4 regions of the Mycobacterium sp. smrl_JER01 genome follow, and region 3 is predicted to be linked to each of the others. Evidence: predicted binding sites of a transcription regulator. Region 3 holds the regulator's gene; each other region holds the start of a gene.

Region 1 (4,735 bases), 190 kb from region 3:
GATACGGTGGATCTCGTCGATGAATAGGACGTCGTGCTCGACCAGGTTCGACAGCATGGCCGCCAGGTCGCCGGCGCGTTCCAACGCCGGACCCGAGGTCACCCGCAGCGACGATCCCAACTCGGCGGCGATGATCATCGCCAACGACGTTTTGCCCAGGCCGGGCGGACCGGAAAGCAGGATGTGATCCGGGGTGCCGCCACGGTTCTTGGCACCCTCGATGACGAGCTGGAGTTGCTCGCGCACCCGCGGCTGGCCGATGAACTCACCCAGCGACCGCGGCCGCAGGCTGGCGTCGATATCGCCCTCCCCGACCGTCAGCGCCGGTGACATCTCCCGCTCGTCGGGTTCGTCCGCTGAGTCTTCGGAAAACCGACCCATGCTGCTACTTCTTTCCGAGCATCGACAACGCCGCGCGCAGCGCACTGGACGTGGTGGCCTCCGGCTCGTTGGCCAGCACCTTGTCGGTGGCCTCCTCGGCCTGCTTCTGCGCGAAGCCGAGGCCGACGAGTGCCTCCACGACCGGGCCCCGGATGCCGTGCCCGCCGGTCGACGTGACACCCGCCGACGTCGACGTGCCCACCTTGTCGCGCAGCGTCAACACCAGCAGTTCGGCGGTCTTCTTGCCCACCTTGGGGATTCGGGTCAGCGCGGTGACGTCGCCGTCGCCGATCGCCTGCCTCAGGGTCGGCCCGTCGTACATGGCCAGCGCGCCGAGCGCGATGCTCGGTCCGATCCCGGACACCCCGAGCAGGGTCAGGAAGAGGTTGCGGGCATCGGAGTCGGCGAAGCCGTACAGCGTCATCGAGTCTTCCCGGACGATCATCGCGGTGATCAGCCGTGCCTCGTCGCCCCGGCGCAGGGTCGCCAGGGTGGCCGGCGTCGCCATCACCTTGTACCCCACGCCGGCAGCCTCGATGACGACGTGATCGAGAGCGATGTCGATGACCTCGCCACGCACCGCGGCGATCACTTGGCGCTCCGCGACATCTGCCCGGCTTTGGCCTTGAGTGTGGCCCGATACTTGCGGCGCTGCTCGGCCGCCATCTCCTCCGCGGCGGCCATCCGCGCGATCATCGGAGCCCGCCAACAGTGGCAGATCGCCAGCGCGAGCGCGTCCGCCGCATCCGCTGGGGTTGGTTTCTGTTGCAGCGCAAGGATTCTGGTGACCATCTCGGTGACTTGCGCCTTGTCGGCCCTGCCGTTGCCGGTCACGGCGGCCTTGACCTCGCTGGGCGTGTGAAAGTGCACGTCGATATCGCGGCGCGCCGCGGCCAGCGCGATCACGCCACCGGCCTGCGCGGTTCCCATCGCGGTGTTGGCGTTCTGGTTGGAGAACACCCGCTCGATGGCGAGTACGTCCGGCCGGTGGGTGTCCAGCCAGTGCTCGACGGCAGTGCTGATGGCGAGCAGGCGATGCGCGAGTGGATGATCGGCCGGGGTCCGCACCACGTCCACGTCCAGCGCGATGACCTGACGCCCTTTCCCACTTTCGATGACCGACAGCCCGCACCTGGTCAGGCCGGGGTCGACACCCATCACCCGCACGCCCAGACCCCTTCTCGCAACAGAACACGTGTTCGAGAGCTTAGCGGCTTCCGGGGACGGGGCCGGACAGGACACGCGGTCACAAAGCGCTATCTCACCCGGCCTGCAGCATCGAGTTGATCGAGGATCGAGCGAACTCAACGACTGACGTGCGCCCGGTCGCGCCAGTCCCCCGCTCTGGTCTTGGCCATCTGACGTGCCGGGAAACCCGTCGCGTCGGGGCTGAGGGTACCGCCGAACGTGACGTGTCCCCGGGCGCCCACCCGGGCCAGGAGCTTCTGGACCTGCGAAGTCGCCGGGATATCGCCCTGTGTGGCCGAATCGTCCAGTGGGCCACTGCTGACCAGCCATACCGGCACGCGACTGAGAGCGTCGCGGTGTCGTCGCACACATCGCCGCGCGTCCCGATGCCACCGGCTCGCATACAACGCCCCGGCGACGGTGACGGCGTCGAATCCGTCAACAGTGGTGACATCGCGCGCGGCAGACATGTCGACGTCATGCCCGGCGTCAGTGAGCGCGTCGGCGATCATCGCGGCCAGGCCGGCGGTGCCGCCACGCTTGGAGCCGAACGCAACGAGAATTCGGGTCATTGCGCCGACTCGTTCGCCGACCTGCCGGGGATCGAAGCCGCTGTGGCGTTGGCCTGGATCTGTCGCAGCGTAGCCCTGAGCACGTGACCGACGAACGGTCGGACCAGGCGCCAGTAGCGCAGGAACCGCCGCCGGGATTCGGGATCGGTTGTCACAGTTCGGCATTCGTAGGTCAGCAGGGTGGAGGCGGCGCCGTACGGCCGGACCGAGAAGTTGGCCGCGATCTTTCCCCATCCCGGTTCGTCGAAACTTGTGAAGTCCGCGGCGGCGACATCGCGCCATTCGATGGTGGGCTTCCAGAACTTGCCGATGGCACCGAAGGCGATCTCGCGTTCGGCCCGCCTACCCAGGAACGTCCATCCGGGCAGCCCCATGTCGGCCCCGATGACCAGATGCGGTGGTGGCGGCCCGGTCTTACCGGACAGCCGGGCGGGCAGGGCCCGTAGCCACATCGCCAGGTCGAACAGCGGTGAGTGCACGGTCAGCAGGTCGATCGCGCATGCGGCCGCGAAGGTCGTCGCCGGGTCCGCTGCCACCACGAGATGTTCGGCGATCACAGCGTCGTAGCGGGGCATCGCCGAGTCGATGAGAAGTGCCTCGGTGTCCGGGCTGGTCATTGTCACACTGTGCGACGGGCGGGCCATTCGGCCCTAGGGCCCATGGTCCTCTCTGGGCATCACCAGCGTCACGCCGCAGCGATGGATGAACCCGGGTGTCCGCGCCCGGCACCGGCCGTCGTCGGCGGTGGGCACCATCGTCACCCCATTCGCTGACCGGCCGGTCCGGGCGTCCGCTCAGTCCTCGTCGAGGGCGGCGGCGACGTCGTCGGGGATGTCGATATTGGTGTAGACGTCCTGGACGTCATCGCTGTCTTCGAGTGCGTCGACGAGCTTGAGCACCTTGCGGGCGGCCTCGACGTCGACCGGGACGCTGACCGACGGCTGGAAGGTGGCCTCGGCCGATTCGTAGTCGATGCCCGCATCCTGCAGCGCTGTCCGCACCGCCACCAAATCTGTTGGCTCCGAGATGATCTCGAAGCTGTCACCGAGGTCGTTGACGTCCTCTGCGCCGGCGTCGAGCACCGCGGCCAGGACGTCATCCTCGGTCAGTGAGTTCTTCTCCAACGTCACCACGCCCTTGCGGGTGAACAGGTAGGACACCGATCCCGGGTCGGCCATGCTGCCGCCGTTGCGGGTCATCGCCACCCGCACCTCACCGGCGGCGCGGTTGCGGTTGTCGGTGAGGCATTCCACCAGGACCGCGACACCGTTGGGGCCGTATCCCTCGTAGGTGATGGTCTGCCAGTCGGCCCCGCCGGCCTCTTCACCCGCGCCGCGCTTGCGGGCACGCTCGATGTTGTCGTTGGGCACCGAGTTCTTCTTGGCCTTCTGGATCGCGTCGTAGAGCGTCGGGTTGCCGGCCGGGTCACCGCCGCCGGTGCGGGCGGCAACCTCGATGTTCTTGATCAGCTTGGCGAAGTTCTTGCCGCGACGCGCGTCGATCACGGCCTTCTTGTGCTTGGTGGTGGCCCACTTGGAATGGCCGCTCATACAGGTACTACTTCCTTCGAGTCTGCTCGGTCAACGTCACATCGTCAGTCCGATCGACCAGTCTACGTGGGAGTTCGAGGGAATCGAACCCACCTCACCCGAGGTCGCCACGGAGGTCGCCGTGGATATAGCGCTGCAGATTCGGGGCCACCGCAGCGACGAGCGCGTCCCCGTCCATCGACGCGATCGGCTCGACCCGCCAGACGTAGCGCATCATCGCCAGCCCCATGATCTGGGACGAGATCAGCCCGCTGCGCACCAGCCGGTCGGCGTCGTCGGAGCCCAGCTGCGAGACACCCATCAGGCTGCGTTCCACCACCAGGCGCAGCTTCTCCCGGGTGGCTGCCTCGTGCGCGGCGGTCTGCAGGATCGCGCGCAGCACCGGGCCGATCTCGTCGTCGGCCCACGCGTCCAGCATCAGCCGCACCAGGGCCGCGCCCAGCTGTGGGACCGGCGTGCTCCAGGTCGCAGCAACGTTCTCTAACCACCGACGGGGCGGGTCGGTAGCGGCATCGAGGAGCGCTTCTTTGGACCCGAAGTAGTGATACACCAGCGCCGGATCGACATCGGCGGTGCGGGCCACGGCACGCACCGTCGTGCCCGCATATCCGGTGTCGGCAAACGCCGTACGCGCCGCGACGAGGATTCGTCGCGACAGCACACCGCGTTCGTCCCGGGGCCCGGGCGTGATCTTGGGCACGAGTTTCATCGTAGCGTGAATTTCACGTTGCGACGAAACTAGTTTCAACGTAGCGTGAAACTATGCCCGGCATCGATCGCCCCCTCAACGGCCCGCAGGACACCGGCCGCACCTACCGCAACCTGAGCCGCCCGACGTTCGGAATATCCCGACGCCACAACCAACGCGTCCGCATGCGCGACGGCGTCGACCTGATGGCCGACGTACACCACCCCGACTCACCCGGGCGATTCCCTGCGCTGATCGCCGCGTCGCCCTATCCGCGGCAGATCCAGAACCTCGGCGCCCCGGCCGGGTTCATCGAGGCCGGGGCGACGGACTTCTGGGTCTCCCGCGGCTATGTC
Region 2 (4,735 bases), 450 kb from region 3:
TGCTCGACGAGATCGAGGAACAGGCCCCGGCCCTCGGGCACCCGCAGGTTCAGCGTGACCGCCTTCTTGTTCCGTGCGTGAACCGTCCAGAAGAAGTGGTGACCGTCGAGTTCGGCCTGGCCCCAGGTGCGCAACGGATCAGGGGCGCCGGGCGGCTCGATCTTGATGACCTCGGCGCCCATGTCGCCGAGGAGGCGCCCGGCGAACGGGCCCGAGATCAGCGTGCCGACCTCGATCACCCGGATGCCGTCGAGCGGACCGGTCGTCACCGGGTGCCCGCGAAGTCGTGGCGCCTGAGCCAGTCGGTGACGATGTCTACGGCTTGGCGGAGTTTGTCGCGCTGGTCCGGCCCGGCGTAGTAGTGGTTGGCTCCCGAGATCTCGTGCATCTCCTTATCTTGATACCCGACGGCCTCGAAGATGCGGCGGGTGTGGCTGGGCGTGCACGCGTCATCGGCGAGGTTGCCGATCACCAGCGCGGGCACCGCGATGTCGGGCCCGCACGTGACGGCGTCGCCGCGTGCGTCGTCGAAACTCCACTGGGACAGCCAGCTGCGCAACGTGCAGAATCGCGCCAAACCGACCGGGCTCATGTTCACCACCTGAGGATCGCCCAGATAGCAGGTTCCCGGAGTGCGTTCGTTCGGATCGACGGTGGGATCAAGCCAGCGCGGGTCGGCCATGGTTCCGTGCACGACGAACGCGAACTCGTCGTCAGGTCGGCCGGCGGCCTTGAGTCCGGCGAGCTTCTCCTTGACCCAGCTGGTGATCCGCCGGTTACGGGCAATCTGAGCCCGGCGGTAACGCTCCAAGAACTCCGGCGGGTAGGGCGGCTGGTTGGGGTTCTCGACGTTGTAGAGATCAAGTTCGGGGTCGCGCTTGCCCGGGTCGGATTCGTCGAGGACCGAGGCGTCCAGCCACTCGGTCAGGGTGCCATGCCTGCTGATGTGTGCAGCCAGCAGCATGATGCCGTCGGCCGGGATCAGGCCGAGTGCGGTGAGGTCGGGCCCGTCCCCCGACGGGCTGGAGGTCACCGTCGGACTCTGCGCCTGCTGCTGGTAGAACGCCGACAGTGAACCGCCGCCGCTCCACCCGGCCAGAACCACCTTCGAGTAGCCGAGCCGGTGTTTGGCGTCCTTGATGCACTCGCCGAGATCTTCGACGACCTTCTCCATCAGCAGCGCAGAGTCGGTGCCGCGGAATCTGCTGTTGCAGTAGATGACGTGATGGCCGGCGCGGGCTAGCGCATTGATCATCGGCAGATAGGCGCCCCCACCGATCGGGTGCATGAACACCAGCACGGTCTCGGAGGCCACGGTCTGAGGTCTGAGTAGGTAGCTCTCCAATACCACCAACTCGGCCACCCCGCCGTAGACGTCACGGACACCCGAATTGTTCTGGTAGGCAACCAGGTACGGAATACGGTCATACTCGTGCTTCGTCATCGTCAGTGTTGCCCAAGATCGTTGGCGAGGATCTCCGGCGACGGGATCAACCGCCGTCGGGTGTCGATGGCGATCACCGACCAGTCCACCCGGTGGTAGTCGTCGAACTTGCGGCGCGCGCGTTCGCGGGCCTGCTCCGGCGCCCCGTGGTGCACGCCCTGCGGGGCGTGGGAGATCAGCCCGGGCGGCATCGGGATGCCGTAGAGCGACCCGTCGTGGAAGAACGCGATTTCGTCGTAGTCGACATTGCGGTGATACCACGGCGTGCGCTCGGTGCCCGGGGCCGTCTCGGCGGGCTTCGGCAGGAAGTTCATCACGTAGACGCCGGTGGCCTGCATGAACAGGTGGACGGTGGGTGGCAGGTGCACGCTTTCGGAGGTGACGACGGTGTAGTCGTCGATATTGAACGTGAACGGGAAGTTGTCGCCCCGCCAGCCTTCGACGTCCAGAGGATGGTGCCGGTAGAAGAGGCTTGTCGGCCCGCCGTCGTGGATCAGACGGACCTCGTACTCTCCGTCGACCTGCGGGCCGACGCCGTCGTCGATCGGCTGGGGTTCGGGAATGACCGTCTGTGCCGGGTCGAATGGGAAGTGCCGACCCAACACGCCGGCGGGCGGTACCCGGAACTCGTCGGTCGCCTGAATCATCAACAGTGTGCTCTCCTCGGCGGGCACCTGCCGCCACGTACAGGCCTTCGGGATGTAGATCCAGTCGCCCTGCCGGTAGTCCATCGGCCCGAATTCGGTTTCCAGGGAGCCGCATCCGCGATGCACGAACGAGAGCAGATCGCCGTCGACGTGGCGGACGAAGAACGGCATCTGCTCGGTGCGCCGCGAGAGCAGCACCTGGCAGTCCAGGTTGGAGAACATCAACATGGGCCCACCGCTCGCATCGGTGGCGTCACCAGGCTTGAGCTCGCTGCTGAGCACGTCGGTGGGGCGGAGCGGGCCGACTGTGCGATAGGTCGTGGGGTCGTGCCTCCGGTACATGTTGGCGGTGCGGCCGACGAAGCCGCCACGGCCGAGCTCATCGTCCTTCAGTCCGTCGAGGTCGGCATGAATGCGCTTGGGCGTTGTGCCTTTTCGAAGGTGGACGAACGATTCCATCGCGATCTCCTCGGTCGATAAGTCAAAGTGACGCCTATAAGTAAGTAAAAGTGACATTACTTTTAGATTTGTGGCTCGGTCAATGGGCAGGAGGGGCACGATTCGGCCGTTGCGCCTGGCCAGTTGCGCGGGGTGAACTTGTCGGTGTATCGAACTATTGTTCGATGTATGGATTCGGTGGGAGAGGCGGTGGCGGCGATCGGCCAACAGGTCGCCATCCTGTCCAAGGCGGCCGACGAGCTCTCCCATCGTGAGTTGATCGGGCTGCTGGCGGAGCTGACCACGGTGGTGCGCAGCGTTCCGGCCCTCGAGCACAAGGTGTTGGCCCGGTTGGTCGACGAGACCGAACCCGGTCGCGTGGGTGCGGGATCCTGGAAGAATGTGCTGACCACCGCGCTGCGGGTCAGCAGTGCTGACGCCGGACGGCGGCTGCGGCGGGCCAAGATGCTGGGACCGCGCCGGGCGATGACGGGGCAGCCGTTGGCGCCGATGTGGGAAGCCACCGCCGCCGCCCAAGCCGAGGGCCTGTTGGACGAAGAGCATGTCGCGGTGATCGCGAACTTTCACAAGAAGCTGCCCGCGTGGGTCGACGTCGAGACCCGCGCCGCCGCCGATGCGCACCTGGCGCGAAAGGGCTCGGGGATGGGTCCTGAAGAGTTGGACGCGGCCGCAGGGCGGTTGTTGATGATGATCGATCAGGACGGACCCGAACCGAGCGACGACGACCTGGCCCGGAAACGCTGGCTGAGGATCGGCAGGCAGCAGCGCGACGGATTCAGCAAGGTCTCCGGCTACCTCGATGCCGAAACCCGCGCCTACTTGGACGCGACCCTGGCCAAGGAGGCAGCACCCGGGGCCAACATGCCCGCCGAGGGGCCGTCGGGCGGAGACGAATCGGGCGCCTGTGACGAGCTTTCGACGGAGATCGGCGCGGCCGGTGTGGGTGGCCCACCGTCGCCGCAGGCCGCGGGTGGTGATACCCGCACCGAAGGGCAGCGCAACCATGACGGTCTCAAAGCCCTGCTGCGCCGCAACCTGGAATCCGGTGCACTCGGCACCCACAACGGATTACCGGTCACCGTGATCGTTTCCACGACTCTGCAGGAACTGGAAAAACGCGCCGGGGTCGCGGTCACCGGCGGCGGGTCACTGTTGCCGATGTCCGACCTCATCCGCCTGGCCGCCGACGCCCACCACTACCTCTACGTCTTCGACGGCCACACCGGCCGATCCCTTTACCTCGGCCGGGCCAAACGATTGGCCAACGCCGCCCAGCGGATCGTCCTGCATGCGCGCGATCGCGGCTGTACCCGCCCCGGCTGCACCGTTCCCGGCTACTGGTACCAGGTCCACCACGCGGTCGCCGACTGGAAAGACAATGGTCAGACCGACATCGACGACCTCACGCTGGCCTGCGGACCGGACAACCGGATGATCGAGAAGACCGGCTGGACTACCCGCAAGGACCGCAGCAACCGCACTGAATGGCTCCCGCCGCCTGACCTCGACACCGGACAACACCGCATCAACGGATACCACCACCCCGAACGCCACCTTCTCCTCGAAGACGACCTGGGCCCGTGAACGAGCCCGGCGATGTAGGGGACAACTCGTGAAGTTTGGTGCTGATCAGTCGGCGAGGTCGACCCGCACGGTGAGCAGATTGGTTCCGAACGTGCGGACGCCGACGTTGTTGTACTGCGGGAGCGTGCGCATACGCTCCCGGGCATCATCCTCGGGAAGCAGGTGCGCTGTCCCGCGATGCCAGCGTCCATTGAGTCGCACCCGGACGTCGGGGTTGGCCATGATGTTGCGGATGTAGTCGGACTTGTCGCCGAACTCCGAGACGAACCAGAAGCTGTCGTCGACGCGGCGGCCGCCGATCGGTGTCGTGCGGGGCTCGCCGGATTTCCGCCCGGTTGTCTCCAGCAGTGTCTGGAAAGGCAGGTGCCGCATCACCCGGTTGGCGAAGTTCTTCTGGAAGAACTTGGTGACGCGGTCACGCAATGTGTCGGCCATCGAAACCTCCCCGGCTCACACCGTCGCGGTGAGTGGAATCCTTCCTCCCCATTGTGAAGGTTGTGGGGTCATCTGCGTGCTGTCGTGCTCAGAACGGCGCCACCGGCCGTAACATCACGGTTTCTACCCAGTTCACGCACAGGTTCGTCGCTGCGGTAAATTCGCG
Region 3 (4,735 bases):
CTGACCCAGTCGGTTCCGGTGCAGCTCATCTGGGGCAGCCTCGACGCCGTGATTCCGGTCAGCCACGCCGAGATGGCCCACGCAGCCATGCCCGGTTCGGAGCTGGAGATCTTCCAGGGTTCGGGCCACTTCCCGTTCCACGACGATCCGGATCGCTTCGTCGAGGTGGTCGAGAAGTTCATCAGCTCGACCGAGCCGGCGGTGTACGACCAGGAGTATCTGCGCGGGTTGCTCCGTACCGGTATCAGCGAGGGCACCATCTCCGGTCCGCTCGACACACGCGTCGCGGTGCTCGACGCCATGGGCGCCGACGAACGTTCGGCAACCTGACCGGGGTTCCGCGGGCGACGACGTAGCATCGGCGCATGGCCATCGACGTGACAGTGCTGCGCGTATTCACTGACCAGGACGGCAGATTCGGCAACCCGCTCGGTGTCGTGGACGCGGCGACAGTGGACGCGGGCGACCGGCAACGCATCGCCACCGAACTGGGCTACAGCGAGACGGTGTTCGTCACCCTTCCGCACGCGGGCACGCACAGCGCCCACGCCCGCATCCACACGCCCACCACGGAGATGCCCTTCGCCGGTCATCCCACCGTGGGCGCGTCCTGGTGGCTCAAGGACCGCGGCATGCCGATCAAGACGCTGCAGGTACCGGCGGGCATCGTGCAGGTCGGCTACAGCGGGGATCTGACCTCGGTCAGCGCCCGGGCGGACTGGGCGCCGGCGTTCGCGATTCACGACGTGGAGTCGCCGGACGAGCTGGCCGCGGCCGATCCCGACGACTACGCCGACGGTTCCGAGCACTATCTGTGGACCTGGCTGGACGAGGCCGCTGGAACCATTCGTTCCCGGATGTTCGCCCCGCATCTGGGGATTCGGGAGGACGAGGCCACCGGCGCCGCGGCGGTCCGAATCACCGAGCATCTCAGTCGTGATCTGACGATCGTGCAGGGTCAGGGATCGGTCATCGAAACCACGTGGAGCCCGGAGGGATGGGTTCAGGTCGCCGGACGTGTGGTAGACGACGGGCAACGTCAGATCGACTGACGGCGCGTCCGGCCGGCGTGCGGGACACAGGGCAGGGGCGGGCGCGTCAGGTTTGCGCCGCCGCCTCACGGTGGGCGCGCAGCGCCTGGATCTCACGCTCGAAGTCCTCGGCCGATGAGAATGAGCGGTACACCGATGCGAACCGCAGATAGGCGACCTCGTCGAGCTCACGCAGCGGACCGAGAATGGCCAGACCCACTTCGTGGCTGGGAACCTCGGCCGATCCGGTGGCCCTGACTGCATCTTCGACCTGCTGCGCGAGCAGATTGAGCGCATCGTCGTCGACCTGACGGCCCTGGCAGGAGCGCCGCACACCGCGGATGACCTTCTCCCGGCTGAAAGGTTCGGTCACGCCGCTGCGCTTCACGACCGCCAGTACCGCGGTCTCGACCGTGGTGAACCTGCGCCCGCATTCAGGACAGGACCGGCGCCGACGAATGGCCTGACCTTCGTCGGTCTCCCGGGAATCCACGACACGCGAATCCGGATGCCGGCAGAACGGACAGTGCATCACCGCTCCTTCGCCGCATCGACAGTCAACCGCTTCGAACGCCCTTGAGCGTACCTGCGTCAGCCGCGGGTGGCGCAATGCCGGACTCAGCGGCGCGTACCTCATTGGACCGGTCCTCAGAAGGGTTGGGCCGCAGCGGTTTTGGAATCTCTGCGGGCGCCTCAGGCGACCGGCGCGATCAGTGTCTGGCCAGCGTCCAGCGCCACCGACTGCAGCTGATTCAACTCACGGATTCGGTCGATGACGTCGGCGATCGGGGCATCGGGGGCGACGCGCTGTGCCACCTGCTGCAACGACTCGCCACTGTGCACCTGGACCACTGTGAGACGCCCCGGCACGGCGGACTCACCGCCGGCCAGACCGCCGAACTGGCCGACGAGCCCGAGCCAGAGCGTGATCGCCGCGGCCACCAACGCCAGCAACACCGTGGTAACCGGCGTGATCGGGCGGCGCCGGTGCGATGCCCGCGACACCAGTACCCCGGTGCCCCGATAGCGAACGGCGGCGCCGCCGCCCGGCCGGCGGGTCGCCGGCCTACGGGCCGGGACCGCCGGCCGCACCCGGCCGTCACCGATCCGCAGCCGGGGCGCGCGCTCGAACTCGTTCCAGGTTGCGCGATCGTCGAGAATGGTCATCTGCTCGCCTTCCGTATCAGGACCGTTCGCTCTTGTGTTCGAACTCTAGTCGATCAGGTGTTCGATTGATAGAACACGTGATCGAACTGTTGCGAACGCTAACGCACGCCACCGACACGTCCCGGCGACGCGAAAAACGGCCGCGGTCCGTCCACAGCGGTTCGTCTGCACAGGGCGACACACCTCGAACACATGTTTGATTATCGGCGGCGGTCGCGTTACATTCAGGCCCATGAGTGACGACAGCAGAGACAGCACCAACGGCTCCGGCGCAGGCCGAGGCCGGGACTCTGGCCTGACCGAACGTCAGCGCACCATCCTCGACGTCATCCGCGCGTCGGTGACCAGCCGCGGCTATCCGCCGAGCATCAGGGAGATCGGCGACGCCGTCGGGTTGACCTCCACCTCATCGGTCGCCCATCAGCTCCGCACCCTCGAACGCAAGGGATACCTGCGCCGCGACCCCAACCGTCCGCGCGCAGTCGATGTCCGTGGCGCCGACGACGGCATCGCGGCCCCCGCCGCTCCCATCGTCACGACCGATGTCGCCGGCTCCGACTCGCTTCCCGAACCCACATTCGTGCCCGTGCTGGGACGCATCGCCGCGGGCGGGCCCATCCTGGCCGAAGAGGCTGTCGAGGACGTCTTCCCGCTGCCCCGCGAACTCGTCGGCGAAGGCTCGCTGTTCTTGCTCAAGGTGGTCGGCGAATCCATGGTCGACGCCGCCATCTGCGATGGCGATTGGGTGGTGGTCCGGCAGCAGAGCGTCGCCGACAACGGAGACATCGTGGCCGCGATGATCGACGGTGAGGCGACCGTCAAGACGTTCAAGCGCACCCGGGGTCAGGTCTGGCTGATGCCGCACAACCCGGCCTTCGACCCGATCCCCGGCAACGACGCGGCCATCCTGGGCAAGGTCGTGACCGTCATCCGCAAGATCTGACCGGCCCGCGCGTCGACCGGAACCCCGCAGACCGCGGTCTTACTCTCCCCGGACGAAACCGTTGGTGCGTGCGATTTCCTCGCTGGCAAACCAGATCTCGACCGGCGCCTCGTCGTAATCGCTGCTGTCCGGAGTCCAGAACAGGCCGGACTTGGTGTCGGCCTTAATCGGATACCCGTCGGGGATCTCGGCGGGATCGTCGAACGGCATGTGCAGCGCCGTCCCGAGCGGGGTGGGCTCGTCGATGTCGATCCGGGCGTGCCGGCCGGTGTCGGTGATCGCGTCATGCACCGGCGGGGCGGGCGGCGGCAGCACCGGGGCGGCCGGAGGCCTCCGATCGAACTCCGCCTCGTCACGGTCAGCGGCCGCGAAGTCACCCAGACCTGCCCGGTCGGCATCGTCGAGGTCCCGGTGCGCCCAGTCGGCCCAGTCGGCCCGGTCGGCCCGGTCGTCCCTGTCGGTCCTGTCGTCGCTGTCGTGCCGGTCGTCCCAGTCGTGGCTGTCGTCCCAGCCGTCCCGGTCGTCCCAGCTGTCGCTGTCGTCCCGGACCTCGCTGTCGTCGAGATCCGCCTCGTCGGGCCCCTCGACCACATCGTGGGACAGGTCCTCGGCGCTGGTGGCCTCGGGCGCCGGGTCGACCGTCACCACCCGCGTCGGAGCCGTGTCCACCGCGTCCGGGTCGTCCTGCTCACCGAGTGCGACGTTCGGCGCCTCGTCATCGCGCGCAGCGCTGTCGCCGACGGCCGGCGAACCCCAGAAACTGGGCGGCTCCGCACCGAAGTCCCTGCCCGTCGACGACGCGGCACCCAACGATCCGAGTCCTTCGCGGGCATACCGGTCGCCGAACACTTCGTCTTCGCGGCCGTCGTCGTCCTGGTCGTGCTGCGGCCCGCTCTCCGATTCGCCGAAGAACTGTTCGTCGCGGCGTCGACGCTTACGCAGCACGGCCAGCCCGACCAACCCACCCAGCAGCAGCAGCGGGACCAGCGCCAGCAACCACCACCAGGTCCACCTCAGCCCCGAGCTCTCGGTGTTCTCAGCCGCCTGGGGGGTCGGAGAGGACGCCTGTGGGGGTCCGGCCCCCGGCACTTCCAGCTCCGCCAGCTGTGCCGCCAGTCCGGCCGGTTCGGTGCTGAACTTCTGCGTCACCGTGTCCCAGGAGATGGCACCACCGCTGAATCGCTGGGTGATCACATCCCCGTTTTGTGTCTGATCCGACACCGGGGCGCCCAGCTCGCCGGTCGCCCCGCCGAGTTCGTCCCATGCGGCGTTCATCGCCCCGCGCACGATCACCGCACCGTGGTCGGGAGTCCAGAAGATGACCGGCTTGTCCTCTGCGGCGAAGGCACTGATGCGGCTCGCCGGTGCCAGGCCGCCGTCCTGTTCACTGGTGATCGGGAACCCGAGGTCCCCTTCCGGACCACCCACGCTCTGGTACTTGGCCAACACCTGTCCAGTCACCACGTTGGCGCCGGTGTCCGGGCTGTAGAAGATGGTGCCGTTGACGAAGTCCTGGCCCATTCCGTCGGACCCGATCTCGTATGGCTCGCCTTCGGCGGCACCCAACGGCCCGAGCGCGCCACCAGCGGCGCGG
Region 4 (4,735 bases), 740 kb from region 3:
AAGTGCATTCTCGGTAGTGCCGAGGGCTTCCTGACTACCGTGTGAGCACTTTCGCGGGCAGAGGGGCGAGGGGCGAGGGGCGAGGGCAGAGGGGCGGGGGCGAGGGCAGAGGGGCGAGGGGCGAGGGGGCGAGGGCAGGGGGCGAGAGGGTTAGGCCGCGGGGTGGGGATGTGCCTTGGCGACGGCGGCGAGTTGGGCCAGGCCGAAATCGCAGTCCTGCGGTAGCGCGTCGAGCGGCCACCAGCGCAGATCGAGCGACTCGTCGCTGCGCGAAGCTTCAGCACCCTCGGGCGCGCGCACCACGAACTGCACGTCCAGGTGGCGTGTCGGCACACCCAGCGAGCAGGTCAGCGGATGCACGTGCAACGCCGCGGGTTCCGGCGAGATCGTCAACCCGGCGATACCCGACTCCTCGGTCGCCTCCCGCAGCGCCGCGGCGACGATCGTCTCGTCCTCGGGCTCACAGTGACCGCCGAGCTGCAGCCAGCGGCCGATCCGCGGATGAAGGGTCAGCAGCGCATGCTGCCCACTGTGATCGAGGACCAGTGCCGAACCCGTGATGTGGCCCGGCACGCATTCGCGAAGGCAGGCGTCGTCGCGGACGTCCAGAAATGCCAACACCGCGTGCCGCAACGAATCCTGCGCATGATCGGCAGGCCGCCACGCGCTGAGCACCTCGACCGCCGACCGGTGCAGACTCATGCCCACACCCCACACAACCGGCAACACGCAACCGCAACCACCGGCCCCGAAGCCGACGAACCCGAAGACGAACCCGCAGACGAACCCGAAGACTGCGAACCTGTCGCCGAGAGTCGCCGGATTTCGGGCGTGCGCGCGGTGAATGTCATCGACGCACCAGCAGGGTGTCGGTGGGCACCGGGTCTCGCGGCCCGGACGGCTCACGCGGATAGCCGATCGCGATGGCGCCCAACGGTTCCCAGTCGCCGGGCAGATCCAGCTCGGCGCGCACCAGCTCGGGCGCGAAAATCGTCGACCCGATCCAGCAGCTGCCCACTTCGCGCACCGCGAGCGCCACCAGCAACCCCTGCACCGCGGCGCCCGCCGCGACCGTGAACATGGTGTGCTCCGCCGCGGTCCGCCGGGCATCCGGATAGCTGTGCGCCCCGTCGGGGACCATGAACGGAATGACCAGTTCGGGCGCGTCGTAGAGGATCTGCCCGCGGGCCACCCGTCGTTCGACGGACTCGGGCTCCCGGCCGTCGCCGGTCAGGTCGGCGCGCCAGCGATCTTTCATCTTGTCCAACAACCGCACCCGCACCGCACCGTCCTGCACCCAGACGAATCGCACCGGCCGGGTGTGGTGCGGTGCCGGGGCGGTCAGCGCCTCGCCGACGGCCGCCTCGATGAGCCCGCCCGGCACCGGCGCGTCGCTGAACGCGCGCACCGACCGGCGCATCAGTTGAGCCTGGGAGCGGCCCAGTGCCAGCGCCTCCTCGGTGCCCAGCCAGAACAGGTCTTCCTCGCCGGCGCGCACCAGGTTGCGTGCCGACGAGCCGTCGTCGCGCAGCGTCAGCCCGCGCACCACCGCGACCGGGACCGCGGTGAGTTTGCCCTTGACCAGATCGGCGGCGGCGGCGATCTCGTCGGCCACCGCGATCTCGGTGACGATCAACTCGTTTCCGTGCTGATCGTGCTCACCGGCATAGGCGTGCAGCACCGTCAGCCCGGCCGCACCGATCGCGACATCGGTCTGGCCGGTGCGCCACGCCCGCCCCATCGTGTCGGTGACCACCACGCCGACCGTCACACCGAGGCGCTCCCGCAGCGCGGCCACCAACGCAGCGGCGCTGCCGTCCGGATCGACCGGTAGCAGCGCCAACTCGTTGGAGTCGACGTTGGAACCGTCCACCCCGGCGGCGGCCTGCACCAGCCCGAGCGCATTCTCGGTGATCAGGGTGCGTCCCTTGCGGGCCAGCACCCGCACCGCTTCGTTGTCGATCAGCCTGCGCCGCAAAATATCCCGTAGCTCAGGATCCGACGGGGCGTCGACCATCCGCCCCTCGGTCTTGGACAGCACCTTGCTGGTGACGACGACGACGTCGTGGTCGCGCAGCCAGGGCGCGGCGCCGGCGATGGCCGCGGCCAGGTCATCGCCGGGGCGGAACTCCGGAAGTCCGTGCACCGGAAGCACTTCCACGCGTGCCGAGGTGCCGTGATCGTTCACGGCGTGACCCCGCCCAGTTCCATTCCGGCGCGCACCATCTCGGCGGTGGCGGCAGGGTCGGTCATCAGCAACGGCGCCGAACGCACGGCGACACCCTCGATCGAGGCGTCGTCACCCTCGTGCACGAGCCACCCGTCGAGGATCCCGGTCGACGCTCGCGCGCCGAAGTGGTTGCCGACAGCCTCCGAGGTGCTGGGCAGTCCGATCACTTTCAAGCAGGTGTCCGCCATGCCGCGCAACGGCTTCCCCGCGATAATCGGGGAGTAGCCGATCACCGGCGCCTTGGTCGCGCGCAGCGCGCCGCGGATGCCGCCGATCGCGAGGATGGCGCCGACGCTGACCACCGGGTTGGACGGCGCGATCAACACGATGTCGGCGTTCTCGATCGCGTCGGTGACTCCGGGTGCGGCCGAGGCCTTGTCGGCGCCGACGAACGCGAAGCTCTCGGTGGGGATCTGCGCCCGGTGGCGGACCCACCACTCCTGAAAGTGGATGGCCCGTTTCTCCCCGGTCGACTCGCCGGGGCCGGGATCGGTGACCACGACGTGGGTTTCGCTGCGGTCGTCGCTGGCGGGCAGCAGTCGCGCTCCGGGCGCCCACCGCCGGCACAGCGCTTCGGTGACATCGGAGAGGGGATAGCCCGCGCGCAACATCTGGCTGCGCACCAGGTGGGTGGCCAGATCGCGGTCGCCGAGGCCGAACCAGTCCGGCTGCACGCCGTAGGCCGCGAGTTCCTCCTTGGCGTTCCAGGTTTCATCGCGATGTCCCCAGCCGCGTTCCGGGTCGATGCCACCACCGAGGGTGTACATGCAGGTGTCGAGGTCGGGACAGATGCGCACACCGAACATCCAGGCGTCATCGCCCACATTGACCACAGCAGTCACTTCGTGCTCATTGGTATCGTGAGTGCCGAACTGCCCCAACCCCAACAGATGTTGGACACCGAGTAAGAAGCGCGCACCGCCGACGCCACCGACCAGAACCGTGACCTTCACAACGAACGAGACTAGGCCGTTGGGCACAGGACGTGCGCCGCGGGAGGGACGTGATAGACACGCCACAGCGCGACGCGCCGAATTCAAGTCACGGAATGGTATGAATTCCTGTTCTAGCGCTTGACCGGAGTAGCTAACGCGTGTGTAATCACAGCAGTGTCATTTCGCGGTTCTCCGGCCGGTTCCGGTGTCGCAGACCGAGATTCGATCACTTGTTCGAATTGGGATGGCCACACGTTCACAGTGGGGCTGGCATATACGGAACTACGAGACCCGTGGAGGAGGGGAACATGGCATTTGAACAGGCCGATTACGGTGATTCGCTTCGGTTCGACAGCAGGCTCCTCGGCTCGGTAGGAAGTGCGCCGCACATCCAGACCGGACCGGCACCAAGTGCAGGAAATGGGCGTCCCCAATTAAGTTTGGTGCCCGACAATAGTGACTTTTTCGGCGACGATTTCGATATCGCCGACGAGGATCAGTGGCAGGAGCGCGCACTGTGCGCCCAGACCGATCCGGAGGCCTTTTTTCCCGAGAAAGGCGGCTCCACCCGCGAGGCCAAGCGCATCTGCCAGGGCTGCGAGGTCAAGGACGCGTGCCTGGAGTACGCACTGGCCAACGACGAACGCTTCGGTATCTGGGGCGGCCTGTCGGAGCGGGAGCGCCGGCGCCTCAAGCGCGGCATCATCTGATCCGCGACCGCGCCACCAGTTCACCGGGGCCGCGGCACGCGCAACGGTGACCTGCGGGCGCGCCACGCTCACCCCTTGCTAGTCCTCGTCCAGGGTCGGGTCGATGACTGCCGGTTCCACTCCCAGATAGGTGGCCACCTGCGCCACCAGCAATTCATGCAACAGCTCGGTCAGCTCGTCGGTGTCCTTCGCCCGACGCTCGATCGGCTTGCGGAACAACACAATTCGCGCGCGAGTGGAGTTGCCTCGCACATCCACCCCGGCCGGGATGAGCCGCGCCAGCGCCACCGGACCGTCGGCGACCACCTCCGCAGGCCACTGCACGCTGTCGGGATCCTTGGGCGCGATGCGCGGAATCTCATCGACCGCGACGTCGAGCATCGCCACCCGTTCGTGCCAGCGCCGTTCGATCGGCTCGTAGGCCTCCAGCACCGCCATATCGAAGCGCTCGGCGCGGCTGCGCCACCCCGGGACGGTCGGCGGAAGCAGCGGCCCGCGCATCTCCCGGCCCCGCCGCGACCCCCGGTGCTGGCCCCTCGTCACGAAAAAGATCGTAACGGTTGGGCTTCGGGCCTCCCGCGTCCGCGCGTGTCCGACGCAGCCGGGACGACCACGCACGATAACCTTCCGCTGTGAATGTTCCCCGTCGCTGCTGCCGGCCAGGGTGCCCGCACTATGCGGTCGCGACGCTCACCTTCGTCTACTCAGACTCCACGGCCGTCGTCGGCCCGCTGGCCACCGTGTCGGAGCCACACTCGTGGGATCTGTGCGTCATGCATGCCGGCAGGATCACCGCGCCGCGCGGCTGGGAGCTGGTCCGGCACGCCGGCCCGCTGCCGTCCCATCCCGACGACGACGAT

The links. Region 3 encodes LexA, which represses DNA repair genes until DNA is damaged. Its sites were predicted from a motif close to CGAACANNTGTTCG; they were not measured.
Region 1: ruvC (crossover junction endodeoxyribonuclease RuvC) is a predicted target of LexA. The motif match lies at 1,570-1,583, and genes of this name have one in related genera.
Region 2: ACNUDN_RS09115 (HNH endonuclease signature motif containing protein) is a predicted target of LexA. The motif match lies at 2,701-2,714, and genes of this name have one in related genera.
Region 4: cofD (2-phospho-L-lactate transferase) is a predicted target of LexA. The motif match lies at 3,389-3,402, and genes of this name have one in related genera.

The regions. Positions count from the first base shown of each region.
Region 1 covers NZ_JBLXXK020000001.1:2,569,081-2,573,815, reverse strand. The annotation lists gene ruvB (Holliday junction branch migration DNA helicase RuvB) at 1-381, opposite strand, end outside; gene ruvA (Holliday junction branch migration protein RuvA) at 386-973, opposite strand; gene ruvC (crossover junction endodeoxyribonuclease RuvC) at 970-1,548, opposite strand; gene ACNUDN_RS12245 (flavodoxin domain-containing protein) at 1,686-2,141, opposite strand; gene ACNUDN_RS12240 (hypothetical protein) at 2,138-2,758, opposite strand; gene ACNUDN_RS12235 (YebC/PmpR family DNA-binding transcriptional regulator) at 2,936-3,691, opposite strand; gene ACNUDN_RS12230 (TetR/AcrR family transcriptional regulator) at 3,786-4,400, opposite strand; gene ACNUDN_RS12225 (CocE/NonD family hydrolase) at 4,454-4,735, shown strand, end outside.
Region 2 covers NZ_JBLXXK020000001.1:1,935,313-1,940,047, forward strand. The annotation lists gene ACNUDN_RS09100 (CaiB/BaiF CoA transferase family protein) at 1-269, opposite strand, end outside; gene ACNUDN_RS09105 (alpha/beta hydrolase family protein) at 266-1,444, opposite strand; gene ACNUDN_RS09110 (homogentisate 1,2-dioxygenase) at 1,447-2,550, opposite strand; gene ACNUDN_RS09115 (HNH endonuclease signature motif containing protein) at 2,719-4,134, shown strand; gene ACNUDN_RS09120 (nitroreductase/quinone reductase family protein) at 4,180-4,569, opposite strand.
Region 3 covers NZ_JBLXXK020000001.1:2,382,084-2,386,818, reverse strand. The annotation lists gene ACNUDN_RS11290 (alpha/beta fold hydrolase) at 1-330, shown strand, start outside; gene ACNUDN_RS11285 (PhzF family phenazine biosynthesis protein) at 366-1,052, shown strand; gene nrdR (transcriptional regulator NrdR) at 1,099-1,563, opposite strand; gene ACNUDN_RS11275 (LysM peptidoglycan-binding domain-containing protein) at 1,725-2,198, opposite strand; gene lexA (transcriptional repressor LexA) at 2,431-3,141, shown strand; gene ACNUDN_RS11265 (LGFP repeat-containing protein) at 3,181-4,735, opposite strand, start outside.
Region 4 covers NZ_JBLXXK020000001.1:1,640,761-1,645,495, forward strand. The annotation lists gene ACNUDN_RS07805 (putative endonuclease domain-containing protein) at 1-34, shown strand, start outside; gene ACNUDN_RS07810 (NUDIX hydrolase) at 151-702, opposite strand; gene ACNUDN_RS07815 (coenzyme F420-0:L-glutamate ligase) at 848-2,188, opposite strand; gene cofD (2-phospho-L-lactate transferase) at 2,185-3,183, opposite strand; gene ACNUDN_RS07825 (WhiB family transcriptional regulator) at 3,474-3,875, shown strand; gene ACNUDN_RS07830 (metallopeptidase family protein) at 3,954-4,376, opposite strand; gene ACNUDN_RS07835 (DUF3499 domain-containing protein) at 4,508-4,735, shown strand, end outside.